2 regions of the Oceanobacillus sp. FSL K6-0118 genome follow, and region 2 is predicted to be linked to the other one. Evidence: a T-box and tRNA genes for the amino acid it is inferred to sense, from the RefSeq annotation. Region 2 holds a T-box; the other holds one or more tRNA genes.

Evidence for each region. The T-box of region 2 lies ahead of leuS (leucine--tRNA ligase). A T-box ahead of a tRNA ligase gene usually reads a tRNA of that ligase, here a tRNA-Leu.
Region 1: it encodes a tRNA-Leu, which carries the amino acid that the T-box ahead of leuS (leucine--tRNA ligase) is inferred to sense. The anticodon was not compared.

The regions. Positions count from the first base shown of each region.
Region 1 covers NZ_JBBOVR010000001.1:309,281-316,731, forward strand. The annotation lists rRNA gene MHI02_RS01490 (23S ribosomal RNA) at 1-1,369, shown strand, start outside; rRNA gene rrf (5S ribosomal RNA) at 1,471-1,584, shown strand; tRNA gene MHI02_RS01500 (tRNA-Val) at 1,592-1,667, shown strand; tRNA gene MHI02_RS01505 (tRNA-Thr) at 1,669-1,744, shown strand; tRNA gene MHI02_RS01510 (tRNA-Lys) at 1,752-1,827, shown strand; tRNA gene MHI02_RS01515 (tRNA-Leu) at 1,832-1,916, shown strand; tRNA gene MHI02_RS01520 (tRNA-Gly) at 1,932-2,006, shown strand; tRNA gene MHI02_RS01525 (tRNA-Leu) at 2,017-2,105, shown strand; tRNA gene MHI02_RS01530 (tRNA-Arg) at 2,109-2,185, shown strand; tRNA gene MHI02_RS01535 (tRNA-Pro) at 2,193-2,269, shown strand; tRNA gene MHI02_RS01540 (tRNA-Ala) at 2,279-2,354, shown strand; rRNA gene MHI02_RS01545 (16S ribosomal RNA) at 2,492-4,057, shown strand; rRNA gene MHI02_RS01550 (23S ribosomal RNA) at 4,222-7,138, shown strand; rRNA gene rrf (5S ribosomal RNA) at 7,207-7,321, shown strand.
Region 2 covers NZ_JBBOVR010000001.1:2,679,729-2,687,179, reverse strand. The annotation lists gene asnB (asparagine synthase (glutamine-hydrolyzing)) at 1-1,393, shown strand, start outside; gene MHI02_RS13740 (gamma carbonic anhydrase) at 1,475-1,990, opposite strand; gene MHI02_RS13735 (tetraprenyl-beta-curcumene synthase family protein) at 2,089-3,165, shown strand; gene MHI02_RS13730 (tRNA (mnm(5)s(2)U34)-methyltransferase) at 3,207-3,773, opposite strand; T-box leader at 4,069-4,288, shown strand; gene leuS (leucine--tRNA ligase) at 4,338-6,758, shown strand; gene MHI02_RS13720 (hypothetical protein) at 6,888-7,451, opposite strand, start outside.

The DNA.
Region 1 (7,451 bases), 2.4 Mb from region 2:
CTGGCCATTTCAAGCTGTGATGGGGAGGCCTTCTGGCCGAAGTTCCTGATTTCACACTGCCGAGAAAAGCCTCTAGCAAGGTCACAGGTGCCCGTACCGCAAACCGACACAGGTAGGCGAGGAGAGAATCCTAAGGTGAGCGGGAGAACTCTCGTTAAGGAACTCGGCAAAATGACCCCGTAACTTAGGGAGAAGGGGTGCTCTACGGAGTAGAGCCGCAGTGAATAGGCCCAAGCGACTGTTTAGCAAAAACACAGGTCTCTGCGAAGCCGAAAGGCGAAGTATAGGGGCTGACACCTGCCCGGTGCTGGAAGGTTAAGGGGAAGAGTTAGGGCTTTCGCCCGAAGCTTAGAACCGAAGCCCCAGTAAACGGCGGCCGTAACTATAACGGTCCTAAGGTAGCGAAATTCCTTGTCGGGTAAGTTCCGACCCGCACGAAAGGTGCAACGACTTGGGCACTGTCTCAACGAGAGACCCGGTGAAATTATACGATGCGTGAAGATGCGCATTACCCGCGACAGGACGGAAAGACCCCGTGGAGCTTTACTGTAGCCTGATATTGAATGTCTGTGCAGCTTGTACAGGATAGGTGGGAGCCTTAGAAACGTGAGCGCCAGCTTACGTGGAGGCATCCGTGGGATACCACCCTGGCTGTATGGACCTTCTAACCCAGGACCGTGATCCGGTTCGGAGACAGTGTCAGGCGGGCAGTTTGACTGGGGCGGTCGCCTCCCAAAAGGTAACGGAGGCGCCCAAAGGTTCCCTCAGAATGGTTGGAAATCATTCGCAGAGTGTAAAGGCAGAAGGGAGCTTGACTGCGAGACCTACAAGTCGAGCAGGGACGAAAGTCGGGCTTAGTGATCCGGTGGTTCCGCATGGAAGGGCCATCGCTCAACGGATAAAAGCTACCCCGGGGATAACAGGCTTATCTCCCCCAAGAGTTCACATCGACGGGGAGGTTTGGCACCTCGATGTCGGCTCATCGCATCCTGGGGCTGTAGTCGGTCCCAAGGGTTGGGCTGTTCGCCCATTAAAGCGGTACGCGAGCTGGGTTCAGAACGTCGTGAGACAGTTCGGTCCCTATCCGTCGTGGGCGTTGGAAGTTTGAGAGGAGCTGTCCTTAGTACGAGAGGACCGGGATGGACATACCGCTGGTGTACCAGTTGTTCCGCCAGGAGCATAGCTGGGTAGCTACGTATGGAAAGGATAAGTGCTGAAAGCATCTAAGCATGAAGCCCCCCTCAAGATGAGACTTCCCATCATTTTAAATGAGTAAGATCCCTCAGAGACGATGAGGTTAATAGGTTTGAGGTGGAAGCGTGGCGACACGTGGAGCTGACAAATACTAATCGATCGAGGACTTAACTAAATTCTTTCGATGTCTTGATTTACTCTTATTTAGTTTTTAAAAAAAGGCTTGCTTTTTCGACAAGCAATGATATAATATATCTTGTCTTAATTAATTAAATGTCTGGTGACGATGGCGGAGAGGTCACACCTGTTCCCATACCGAACACAGAAGTTAAGCTCTCCAGCGCCGATGGTAGTTGGGGGTTCCCCTGCGAGAGTAGGACGTTGCCAGACTTAATTAGGAGGATTAGCTCAGCTGGGAGAGCACCTGCCTTACAAGCAGGGGGTCACAGGTTCGAGCCCTGTATCCTCCACCATGCCGGCCTAGCTCAATTGGTAGAGCAACTGACTTGTAATCAGTAGGTTGGGGGTTCAAGTCCTCTGGCCGGCACCACTTTTAAGAGCCATTAGCTCAGTCGGTAGAGCATCTGACTTTTAATCAGAGGGTCGAAGGTTCGAATCCTTCATGGCTCACCATTATGCGGGTGTGGCGGAATTGGCAGACGCGCTAGACTTAGGATCTAGTATCTTCGGATGTGGGGGTTCGACTCCCTTCACCCGCACCATAAACATCATTACACGCGGAAGTAGTTCAGTGGTAGAACACCACCTTGCCAAGGTGGGGGTCGCGGGTTCGAATCCCGTCTTCCGCTCCAGACCCTATTTGCCGGGGTGGCGGAACTGGCAGACGCACAGGACTTAAAATCCTGCGGTAGGTGACTACCGTACCGGTTCGATTCCGGTCCTCGGCACCATATGCGCCCGTAGCTCAATTGGATAGAGCGTTTGACTACGGATCAAAAGGTTAGGGGTTCGACTCCTCTCGGGCGCGCCATATAAAACGGGAAGTAGCTCAGCTTGGTAGAGCACATGGTTTGGGACCATGGGGTCGCAGGTTCGAATCCTGTCTTCCCGACCATTATTCAACGGGGCCTTAGCTCAGCTGGGAGAGCGCCTGCTTTGCACGCAGGAGGTCAGCGGTTCGATCCCGCTAGGCTCCACCAACTTTTAATTTGCTCTTTGAAAACTGAACAAAACAACCAGTATGTTAAGATAAAAGAAACTCGTTTTCATTTAAAATAGAAGGTAACACTTCTAAAAGCTAAGAGATAGAATTAATTATGTTAATTCTAAACAAACTTTTTTGGAGAGTTTGATCTTGGCTCAGGACGAACGCTGGCGGCGTGCCTAATACATGCAAGTCGAGCGCGGGAAGCTCTTCTGATCCCTTCGGGGTGAAGAGAGTGGAACGAGCGGCGGACGGGTGAGTAACACGTGGGCAACCTACCTATAAGACTGGGATAACTCGCGGAAACGTGAGCTAATACCGGATAATACTTTTTATTGCATAATAAGAAGTTTGAAAGGCGGCGTAAGCTGTCACTTATAGATGGGCCCGCGGCGCATTAGCTAGTTGGTGAGGTAAAGGCTCACCAAGGCAACGATGCGTAGCCGACCTGAGAGGGTGATCGGCCACACTGGGACTGAGACACGGCCCAGACTCCTACGGGAGGCAGCAGTAGGGAATCTTCCGCAATGGACGAAAGTCTGACGGAGCAACGCCGCGTGAGTGAAGAAGGTTTTCGGATCGTAAAACTCTGTTGTTAGGGAAGAACAAGTCAGGTAGTAACTGACCTGACCTTGACGGTACCTAACCAGAAAGCCACGGCTAACTACGTGCCAGCAGCCGCGGTAATACGTAGGTGGCAAGCGTTGTCCGGATTTATTGGGCGTAAAGCGCTCGCAGGCGGTCTTTTAAGTCTGATGTGAAAGCCCACGGCTTAACCGTGGAGGGTCATTGGAAACTGGAGGACTTGAGTGCAGAAGAGGAGAGTGGAATTCCATGTGTAGCGGTGAAATGCGTAGAGATATGGAGGAACACCAGTGGCGAAGGCGACTCTCTGGTCTGTAACTGACGCTGAGGAGCGAAAGCGTGGGTAGCGAACAGGATTAGATACCCTGGTAGTCCACGCCGTAAACGATGAGTGCTAGGTGTTAGGGGGTTTCCGCCCCTTAGTGCTGAAGTTAACGCATTAAGCACTCCGCCTGGGGAGTACGGCCGCAAGGCTGAAACTCAAAAGAATTGACGGGGACCCGCACAAGCGGTGGAGCATGTGGTTTAATTCGAAGCAACGCGAAGAACCTTACCAGGTCTTGACATCCTTTCGACCTCCCTAGAGATAGGGATTTCCCTTCGGGGACGAAAGTGACAGGTGGTGCATGGTTGTCGTCAGCTCGTGTCGTGAGATGTTGGGTTAAGTCCCGCAACGAGCGCAACCCTTGATCTTAGTTGCCAGCATTAAGTTGGGCACTCTAAGGTGACTGCCGGTGACAAACCGGAGGAAGGTGGGGATGACGTCAAATCATCATGCCCCTTATGACCTGGGCTACACACGTGCTACAATGGATGGTACAAAGGGCAGCGAAACCGCAAGGTCAAGCAAATCCCATAAAACCATTCTCAGTTCGGATTGTAGGCTGCAACTCGCCTACATGAAGCCGGAATCGCTAGTAATCGCGGATCAGCATGCCGCGGTGAATACGTTCCCGGGTCTTGTACACACCGCCCGTCACACCACGAGAGTTGGTAACACCCGAAGTCGGTGAGGTAACCTTTTGGAGCCAGCCGCCGAAGGTGGGACCAATGATTGGGGTGAAGTCGTAACAAGGTAGCCGTATCGGAAGGTGCGGCTGGATCACCTCCTTTCTAAGGATTATTACGGAACATCCAGGTTTGGATGAAGCATACTGTGTTGTTTGGTTCAGTTTTGAGAGAGCAAATCTCTCTGAAACTTTGTACCTTGAAAACTAAATAAGAGTAAACAAGACATCAAATTTTAAAGCGATAAAACGCTTATTCATTGTAAACTTAGTTAAGTGAATAAGGGCGCACGGTGGATGCCTTGGCACTAGGAGCCGATGAAGGACGGGACTAACACCGATATGCCTCGGGGAGTTGTAAGTAAACTTAGATCCGAGGATTTCCGAATGGGGAAACCCACTGTTCGTAATGGAACAGGACTTATGTCTGAATACATAGGGCATAAGAGGCACACCCAGGGAACTGAAACATCTCAGTACCTGGAGGAAGAGAAAGCAAATGCGATTTCCCAAGTAGCGGCGAGCGAAACGGAAACAGCCCAAACCAGAGAGCTTGCTCTCTGGGGTTGTAGGACACTCCACAAGGAGTTACAAAGAAATTCTTTAGATGAATCAACCTGGAAAGGTTAGCCAAAGAGGGTAACAGCCCTGTAATCGAAAAAGAATTTCCTCCGGAGTGGATCCTGAGTACGGCGGAACACGTGGAATTCCGTCGGAATCCGGGAGGACCATCTCCCAAGGCTAAATACTCCCTAGTGACCGATAGTGAACCAGTACCGTGAGGGAAAGGTGAAAAGCACCCCGGGAGGGGAGTGAAAGAGTACCTGAAACCGTGTGCCTACAAGTAGTCGAAGCGCGTTCATGCGTAACGGCGTACCTTTTGTAGAATGGACCGGCGAGTTACGATTGTATGCAAGGTTAAGTGGAAGACACGGAGCCGTAGCGAAAGCGAGTCTGAATAGGGCGATTTAGTATGCGGTCGTAGACCCGAAACCGTGTGATCTACCCATGTCCAGGGTGAAGGTCAGGTAACACTGACTGGAGGCCCGAACCCACGTATGTTGAAAAATGCGGGGATGAGGTGTGGGTAGGGGTGAAATGCCAATCGAACACGGAGATAGCTGGTTCTCTCCGAAATAGCTTTAGGGCTAGCCTCAAGATGATGAGTACTGGAGGTAGAGCACTGATTGGACTAGGGGCCCTCATCGGGTTACCGAATTCAGTCAAACTCCGAATGCCAGATACTTAAACTTGGGAGTCAGACTATGGGTGATAAGGTTCATAGTCGAAAGGGAAACAGCCCAGACCACCAGCTAAGGTCCCAAAGTATACGTTAAGTGGAAAAGGATGTGGAGTTGCTTAGACAACCAGGATGTTGGCTTAGAAGCAGCCACCATTTAAAGAGTGCGTAATAGCTCACTGGTCGAGTGACTCTGCGCCGAAAATGTACCGGGGCTAAACGTATCACCGAAGCTGTGGATTGTTCTTACGAACAATGGTAGGAGAGCGTTCTAAGTGCTGTGAAGTCAGACCGTGAGGACTGGTGGAGCGCTTAGAAGTGAGAATGCCGGTATGAGTAGCGAAAAAAGAGTGAGAATCTCTTTCACCGAATGCCTAAGGTTTCCTGAGGAAGGCTCGTCCTCTCAGGGTTAGTCGGGACCTAAGCCGAGGCCGAAAGGCGTAGGCGATGGACAACAGGCAGATATTCCTGTACCACCTCATGACCGTTTGAGCGATGGGGGGACGCAGTAGGATAAGGAATGCGCACGGATGGATGTGTGCGCCCAAGCAGTGAGAAAGTCAGGTAGGCAAATCCGCCTGGCCATTTCAAGCTGTGATGGGGAGGCCTTCTGGCCGAAGTTCCTGATTTCACACTGCCGAGAAAAGCCTCTAGCAAGGTCACAGGTGCCCGTACCGCAAACCGACACAGGTAGGCGAGGAGAGAATCCTAAGGTGAGCGGGAGAACTCTCGTTAAGGAACTCGGCAAAATGACCCCGTAACTTAGGGAGAAGGGGTGCTCTACGGAGTAGAGCCGCAGTGAATAGGCCCAAGCGACTGTTTAGCAAAAACACAGGTCTCTGCGAAGCCGAAAGGCGAAGTATAGGGGCTGACACCTGCCCGGTGCTGGAAGGTTAAGGGGAAGAGTTAGGGCTTTCGCCCGAAGCTTAGAACCGAAGCCCCAGTAAACGGCGGCCGTAACTATAACGGTCCTAAGGTAGCGAAATTCCTTGTCGGGTAAGTTCCGACCCGCACGAAAGGTGCAACGACTTGGGCACTGTCTCAACGAGAGACCCGGTGAAATTATACGATGCGTGAAGATGCGCATTACCCGCGACAGGACGGAAAGACCCCGTGGAGCTTTACTGTAGCCTGATATTGAATGTCTGTGCAGCTTGTACAGGATAGGTGGGAGCCTTAGAAACGTGAGCGCCAGCTTACGTGGAGGCATCCGTGGGATACCACCCTGGCTGTATGGACCTTCTAACCCAGGACCGTGATCCGGTTCGGAGACAGTGTCAGGCGGGCAGTTTGACTGGGGCGGTCGCCTCCCAAAAGGTAACGGAGGCGCCCAAAGGTTCCCTCAGAATGGTTGGAAATCATTCGCAGAGTGTAAAGGCAGAAGGGAGCTTGACTGCGAGACCTACAAGTCGAGCAGGGACGAAAGTCGGGCTTAGTGATCCGGTGGTTCCGCATGGAAGGGCCATCGCTCAACGGATAAAAGCTACCCCGGGGATAACAGGCTTATCTCCCCCAAGAGTTCACATCGACGGGGAGGTTTGGCACCTCGATGTCGGCTCATCGCATCCTGGGGCTGTAGTCGGTCCCAAGGGTTGGGCTGTTCGCCCATTAAAGCGGTACGCGAGCTGGGTTCAGAACGTCGTGAGACAGTTCGGTCCCTATCCGTCGTGGGCGTTGGAAGTTTGAGAGGAGCTGTCCTTAGTACGAGAGGACCGGGATGGACATACCGCTGGTGTACCAGTTGTTCCGCCAGGAGCATAGCTGGGTAGCTACGTATGGAAAGGATAAGTGCTGAAAGCATCTAAGCATGAAGCCCCCCTCAAGATGAGACTTCCCATCATTTTAAATGAGTAAGATCCCTCAGAGACGATGAGGTTAATAGGTTTGAGGTGGAAGCGTGGCGACACGTGGAGCTGACAAATACTAATCGATCGAGGACTTAACTAACTTCTTTTCATGTCTTGATTTACTCTTATTTAGTTTTCAGGATACAAATCCTAATTGAATATCAATTGTCTGGTAGCGATGGCGGAGAGGTCACACCTGTTCCCATACCGAACACAGAAGTTAAGCTCTCCAGCGCCGATGGTAGTTGGGGGTTCCCCCTGCGAGAGTAGGGCGCCGCCAGGCAAATGAAAAAACATCTAGGACAATCAACCTAGGTGTTTTTTGTTCTATAAAAAATCGATTTGAAAGAAGCTTTTCGTAAGGATAAGAAGCATAAAAACAAAAAAGTATACTTGTTGCATAAAAGGGTTTT
Region 2 (7,451 bases):
AGAAGTAAATGTTGATGCATTACAGCACTATTTAAGCTTTCAATATGCGCCAGAACCAATGACATTGGCTCAAGGGATTGAAAAGGTAGAACCAGGACATTATTTTGTTAAAAAAATAGGCGAAGATATAACATTTACTAGATATTGGCATGCAACCTTCCAACCTATTTTTAATAAAGATAAAAAAGATTGGATAAATAAAATTCAAGAAGTAATGTATGATTCTGTAAAAGTTCATATGCGAAGTGATGTACCTGTAGGATCATTTTTATCCGGTGGTATTGATTCTACTCTTATTGTTTCCATTGCTAAGGAATTTAATCCAAATATCAAAACTTTTTCTGTTGGTTTCGCGAGAGATGGCTTCTCAGAAGTAGATGTTGCTAAAGAAACAGCTGATAAATTAAAAGTAGAAAATATTTCTTACACCATTACTCCTGAAGAGTACGTAGAAAATTTACCTAAAATTATGTGGCATATGGATGACCCATTGGCTGACCCAGCTTGTGTACCATTATACTTTGTTGCTAGAGAAGCTAGAAAACATGTAAAGGTTGCCCTTTCTGGTGAAGGTTCTGACGAATTATTTGGTGGATATAATATATATCGAGAACCAGAATCTCTTAAATTATTTAATGCCATTCCTCGGCCAATAAAGGGATTATTAGCCAATGTAGCAAAAGCACTTCCAGAAGGTATGAAGGGGAAAAGCTTCTTGGAACGTGGGACAACCCCGCTTAGGGAACGTTATATAGGAAATGCAAAGATGTTTGAAGAGAATGAGAAACGTGAACTTTTGACTCATTATATTGAAAATAACAATTATCAACAAATCACAGATGAGTTGTATGATTTTGTAAAGGATTATCCATTAGTGAACCAAATGCAGTATATAGACATTCATACTTGGCTACGTGGTGATATTCTATTAAAAGCAGACAGGGTGACAATGGCTAATTCATTAGAACTACGTGTTCCTTTCTTAGATAAAGAGGTCTTTCGTGTTGCTAGCGGTATACCTGTAGAATTAAAAATTGCAAATGGTACAACAAAGAGCATCCTTAGAGAAGCTGCAAAAGGAATCATTCCTGAACATGTCTTAGATCGTAAAAAATTAGGATTTCCTGTTCCTATTCGCCATTGGCTTAAAAAGGAACTAAATGGCTGGGCAAAACAACTTATTGCCGAAAGTGAAACGGACTATCTTCTTAATAAGAAATATGTACTAGATTTACTTGATTCCCATTGTAAAGGTAATGGGGATTATAGTAGAAAAATCTGGACAGTCCTTATGTTTATGCTATGGCATCAAATATTTGTGGAACATAAATATGATTTTGACAACTTTACAATTGATAAGAATAAGAAAGGCTCTGAGTTAGTAGGAGCATAAATGAAAAACAGGCACTTCTATCAAATGGATAGTAAGTGCCTGTTTTGTAGAAATTGTACCATCTTTTCTTTGAACAACTTTTTAAAGATTGGTGTGGTTTTTATAATATTTTCCTTTATCTACATAAGATTTTCTAACGCGTTCCATCTCTTGGTAATCTTCTTCCGTTAATTTGCGGACAACTTTCGCAGGGCGTCCCATAACGAGAGTATGGGGTGGAATCTTTTTTCCAGGTGGAACAAGGCTACCCGCACCTACAAACGCGCTTTCACCAATTTCTGCTTTATCTAGAATAATAGAACCCATTCCAATTAGAGCATTCTTTCGAACAATAGCGGAATGTAATGTTACTTGATGGCCGACCGTAACATCATCTTCAACAATTAAGGGATTATTAGGGCTCTGATGTAGCATGGATAAATCTTGAATACTTACTCGTTTACCAATATAGGTTGGTGCAACATCTCCCCTGATTACTGTTTTAAACCATATATTAGATTCCTTATCAATTGTAACATCACCAACAATGACAGCATCACTAGCAATAAAAGCTGAATCATGGATGTTTGGTTTACTCCCCATATATTCTCCAATCATAAACTTTCCCCCATAAGTTATTATTTTTATATTGTTTGTCCATGTTGATATAATAAGTATAACAAAGAATGAATGGAAAAGTGAACGGAGGAAATGTAATGTCTCGCATACCAACAAATTCATTAAGATTAATGACCATTGTGTTTCTGAAAATATTTCCAGCTGTAAATACGGAGTTACAAAAATGGGAAGCAAAGGCAGAGCAAATTCCGAATAAAGAGTTAAGAACACAAGCACTTAATAGTATTCATTCTAAACAATTTCATTGCCTTGGCGGAGCGGTTTTTTCTCTTCTTGCTAAAGATAAATGGAGAGAGGCTCTTCGATTTATTGTCGCTTATCAAACCATTAGTGACTACCTTGATAATCTATGTGATCGAAGTACCTCACTTGATCCGAATGATTTTGAACTTTTGCATAAGGCAATGGAAGATGCTTTATCCCCTGAGAATGAGTGTGAGAATTATTATCAATTGCGAAAAGAACAAGATGATGGAAGTTATTTAAAAGACCTTGTGCGTACATGCCAGGATGTTCTGGCTAAAGTAGAAGAGCCTACTTTAATAAATGTACAATTAGAGGAATTGGAGACAATGTATCAAGCATTACAAATACATAAACATGTTAAGGTGAATGAACGTATACCAAGACTTACTACATGGTTTAATGAAAATAGAGAAAAAACACCTACACTAAGGTGGTATGAATTTGCTGCTGCAACAGGTTCAACGTTAGGGATATTTTGCCTTATTTCCTATGCTTTATCAGATTGTATGACAAAGGAATTAGCAGAAGAAATTTATCAAAGTTATTTTCCGTATATGCAAGGGTTACATATTTTATTAGATTATTATATTGATCAAAAGGAAGATCAAGAGGAAGGGGATTTAAACTTTTGTAGTTTTTATGAAAATGAGCAAGAGTTGAAGGAACGTCTTGTATATTTTATAAAACAAACAGATGAAAAAATTCAAACCTTACCTCATTTATCATTCCATAAAATGGTATACCGTGGATTAGTTGGACTCTATTTAGGAGACGATAAGATAAAGACATTGCAAGATGAAGAAAAAATAAAAAAAACATTGTTAGATTATAGCGGAATGACAGCACGGTTCTTTCATTGGAATACAAAAATGTACTATAGATTTAACAAAAATCATCAAGCGGGATAACTAAATGGGGAAATATAGAAAATGAGATGTAACATAACATCTCATTTTTTCTGTATTGCAATAATAAATGGAGGGGAGTTTTTTTGATTAATAAAACCGTATTGTAAAACGTTATATTCTTTCTGATCCAGTCTAATAACGTGTTTCAATATCGCCTCTTTTTCTTCTTTGCCACCGTCATGTCCGTGATAAACGACTAAAACAATAAGACCATTTTGTTTTAAACGATTTAAAATAGTATCAATAGCTGTAATGGTTGATTCTGGTTTTGTTATAATCTTTTTATCACTTCTAGGTAAATAGCCAAGATTAAAAATAGCACCACCTATTGTTTGATTTTCTTCTTTCGATAAATAGTCCTCCAAATTAGCGTGACTATCATGAATAAGGGAGACATTAGAGATTCCATTATTTATTAATGTTTCTCTAGTAGATACAATAGCCTTTTCCTGAATATCGAAAGCAAGGACATGGCCATTTTTTCCAACTATTTCACTCAAAAAAATCGTATCATTTCCATTCCCACATGTTGCGTCAATCACTAATTCGCCAACGTTAACGGATTCTTCTAATAAATGATGAGAAAATTGAAGAACTCCTTTTAACATATAATCACCTCACCGTAACTCATTAATTTCGATTCCTAATAAAAACTACCATATATTTTAGCATAAAAGTATATATTTTGAATGTATTGACAAAGATGGTAGTATTCTTTATAATTTCGATATAATATGACAATAACTAAAAGAGTGTGTTCAAAAAAGAGGATAAAAAGGACCGAGAAGTTCGAGGCGGCGAAGCTTTGAGTACCGGAACGTATGCAATTAATACGTGAGGAACGGAAAAGCAAGCCAACGAAGAAATTCGAAGTGTCATTTTTACCGGACTTTTTGAACTACCTCTAAAAGAAGGATTAGTAGTAACTGTTTTTAAGGCGTAGAGAGGTAGTGGTTGGTGAAAACTATCGCTTAAAACTTTATGAACTCGCCTTCTTTGTTGTGGGTGCGAATGAAGTAGTAGTCCCTGCCGTAACTCTGCGTTAAAGACTAAAGTGAACGTTAAACCATTTATACGTTAATTTGGGTGGTACCGCGGGAAAGCCGAGCTTCTCGTCCCTGATTTAAGGGATGAGTGGCTTTTTTTATTGTATATATAAGGAGGAATGGATTTTGAGTTTTGATCATCGGACCATTGAAAAGAAATGGCAAACCTATTGGGAAGAAAATAAAACATTTAAAACAGATACATATTCTAAAAAAGAAAAGTTTTATGCATTAGATATGTTTCCGTATCCATCGGGAGCTGGACTTCATGTAGGACACCCTGAAGGATATACAGCGACAGACATATTATCACGAATGAAGCGTATGCAAGGGTATGAAGTACTTCATCCGATGGGGTGGGACGCGTTTGGGCTTCCAGCTGAGCAATATGCGATTGACACTGGAAATAGCCCAGCAGAATTCACAGAGAAGAACATTCAAACATTTAAGCGACAAATTCAAGAACTTGGTTTCTCTTATGATTGGGATCGAGAAATTAATACGACAGATCCCAACTATTATAAATGGACTCAGTGGATTTTCCTTAAATTATACGAAAAGGGTCTCGCTTATATCGATGAAGTACCAGTAAACTGGTGTCCAGCTCTAGGAACGGTACTTGCAAATGAAGAAGTGATTGATGGTAAAAGTGAACGAGGTGGACACCCAGTTATTCGTAAGCCGATGAAACAGTGGATGCTTCGAATCACCGCTTATGCTGACCGTTTATTGGAAGACTTGGATGATCTAGATTGGCCGGAAAGTCTAAAAGAAATGCAGCGCAATTGGATTGGAAAATCGGAAGGTGCCGAAGTAACATTTAAGATTGATGGTCATACTGAAAAAGATTTTGTTGTATTTACTACTCGACCGGATACATTGTTCGGAGCAACATATGCTGTACTAGCACCAGAGCATCCATATGTTAAAGAAATCACTACAACCGAACAAAAAGAGCAGGTTGAAGCGTATTTAGAAGAAGTTCAAAAAAAATCAGATTTAGAACGAACAGATTTAGCTAAAGACAAGACTGGTGTTTTTACCGGTGCATATGCGATTAATCCAGTGAATAATAAAAAAATTCCTATATGGGTAGCGGATTATGTATTAATGTCTTATGGTACAGGTGCTATTATGGCGGTTCCAGCTCATGATGAACGAGACTACGATTTTGCCAAAAAATTTGATCTGCCAATAATAGAAGTAGTTGCTGGAGGCGACATCACAAAAGAAGTATACACTGGTGATGGAGAACATGTGAATTCTGATTTCTTGAATGGGTTACATCAAGACGAAGCGATTACAAAAGCAATTGAATGGCTGGAGGAAAATGGTAAAGGTGAAAAGAAAATAACGTATCGTCTACGTGATTGGTTATTTGCTAGACAACGTTACTGGGGTGAACCAATTCCTATTATTCATTGGGAAGATGGGACAACGACAGCTGTTCCGGAAGAAGAATTACCATTGGAATTACCGAAAATGTCCGAAATTAAACCATCAGGAACTGGAGAATCTCCACTTGCTAATAATGAAGAGTGGGTCAATGTAGTTGATCCAGAAACAGGTAAAAAAGGTAGACGTGAAACGAATACAATGCCACAGTGGGCTGGAAGCTCATGGTACTTCTTACGATACATTGACCCTAATAACTCAGAAAAATTAGCTGACTACGAGGCTCTAAAACAATGGATGCCAGTAGATGTTTACATTGGCGGAGCGGAACATGCTGTGCTTCATTTACTATATGCTCGTTTCTGGCATAAATTCCTTTATGATATTGGTGTGGTACCTACTAAAGAACCTTTCCAGAAGTTATATAACCAAGGAATGATCCTTGGTGAAGGAAACGAAAAAATGAGTAAATCAAAAGGAAATGTAGTTAACCCAGATGATATCGTAGGTTCCCATGGAGCAGACACATTAAGATTATATGAAATGTTTATGGGGCCGTTGGATGCTTCTGTAGCGTGGTCTACAAATGGTTTGGATGGAGCAAGACGTTTCTTAGATCGGGTATGGCGTTTATTTGTAAATGATGATGGTACATTATCAGAGAAAATTGTGGATGATGAAAGTAATGTTAACTTAGATAAAGTCTATAATGAAACTGTAAAAAAAGTGACAGTGGACTTTGAAAATTTACATTTTAATACTGCCATTTCACAAATGATGGTTTTCGTTAACGAGGGATATAAAGCGGATAAATTGCCAAAAAAATATGTGGAAGGTTTTATCAAGCTTCTTTCACCAATCGCACCGCATATAACAGAAGAACTATGGGAGAAATTAGGTAATAACGACACTATTGCTTATGCAGAGTGGCCTACCTATGATGAGTCTAAATTGGTAGAGGAAGAGGTAGAGGTCGCACTTCAAGTAATGGGGAAAGTTCGTTCTAAGATCCAAGTTTCTAAAGATATTTCTAAAGATGATCTTGAAAAACAAGCACTTGAAGATGAAACAATCCAAAAATGGCTAGAAGGAAAAACAATTCGAAAAGTAATCGTAGTTCCTGGAAAGCTAGTTAACATTGTAGCTAACTAATAAAATAAAAAGGATTTCTTCCATTTGGGAAGGAATCCTTTTTATTTTTCTTAGTAGGCGGGGAAGTATTTTACATATTTTCCATATAAGTACAATGGAGTATTCGAGCAAAGTTAATCGAACGAAAAGTTAACGATTTGAATCTTTCCATTCCGTTTGTAAGACTACCCATTTTCCGTCAGTATAATACCATAAGGATTCTATTGTACCTAAATGATCTTCGTTAGAAATACCACCTACCTGCTTATAGCTACGTAAACCATAGCCCTTATTATCTGTTAATTTTACAGGCACATAGTAGTCTGGAGTGTTTAATAATAATGATTTAGATTTTTTTAATTTACCGTCTTTACCATATACACCGGACTGAATATAAGCATCTGAACGGTTTTGTAGATTTATTTGTATTGGTTTTGCATTAGGAGTTATTTTAAGATCTGCTTTGTAATCATCTATAAATTTACCAGAAATATATTTAAGTTTAGGAAGCGAAATCTCTAATTGTTTATTGGAAGCAAAGGTATGCAGTTTTTGTTTACCTAGCCCTTTTTTGTTAGAAGAACTCTGGTACAAAATATCTTGCACATTATCATGGTTTGCGTCAATAAACTGAATCTGTGGTTCATAGCCATCGCCATAGTCAACTCTCCATCTTTCGTCATCCTGGTCTTTACTTCTAATTTCGGCCCATAT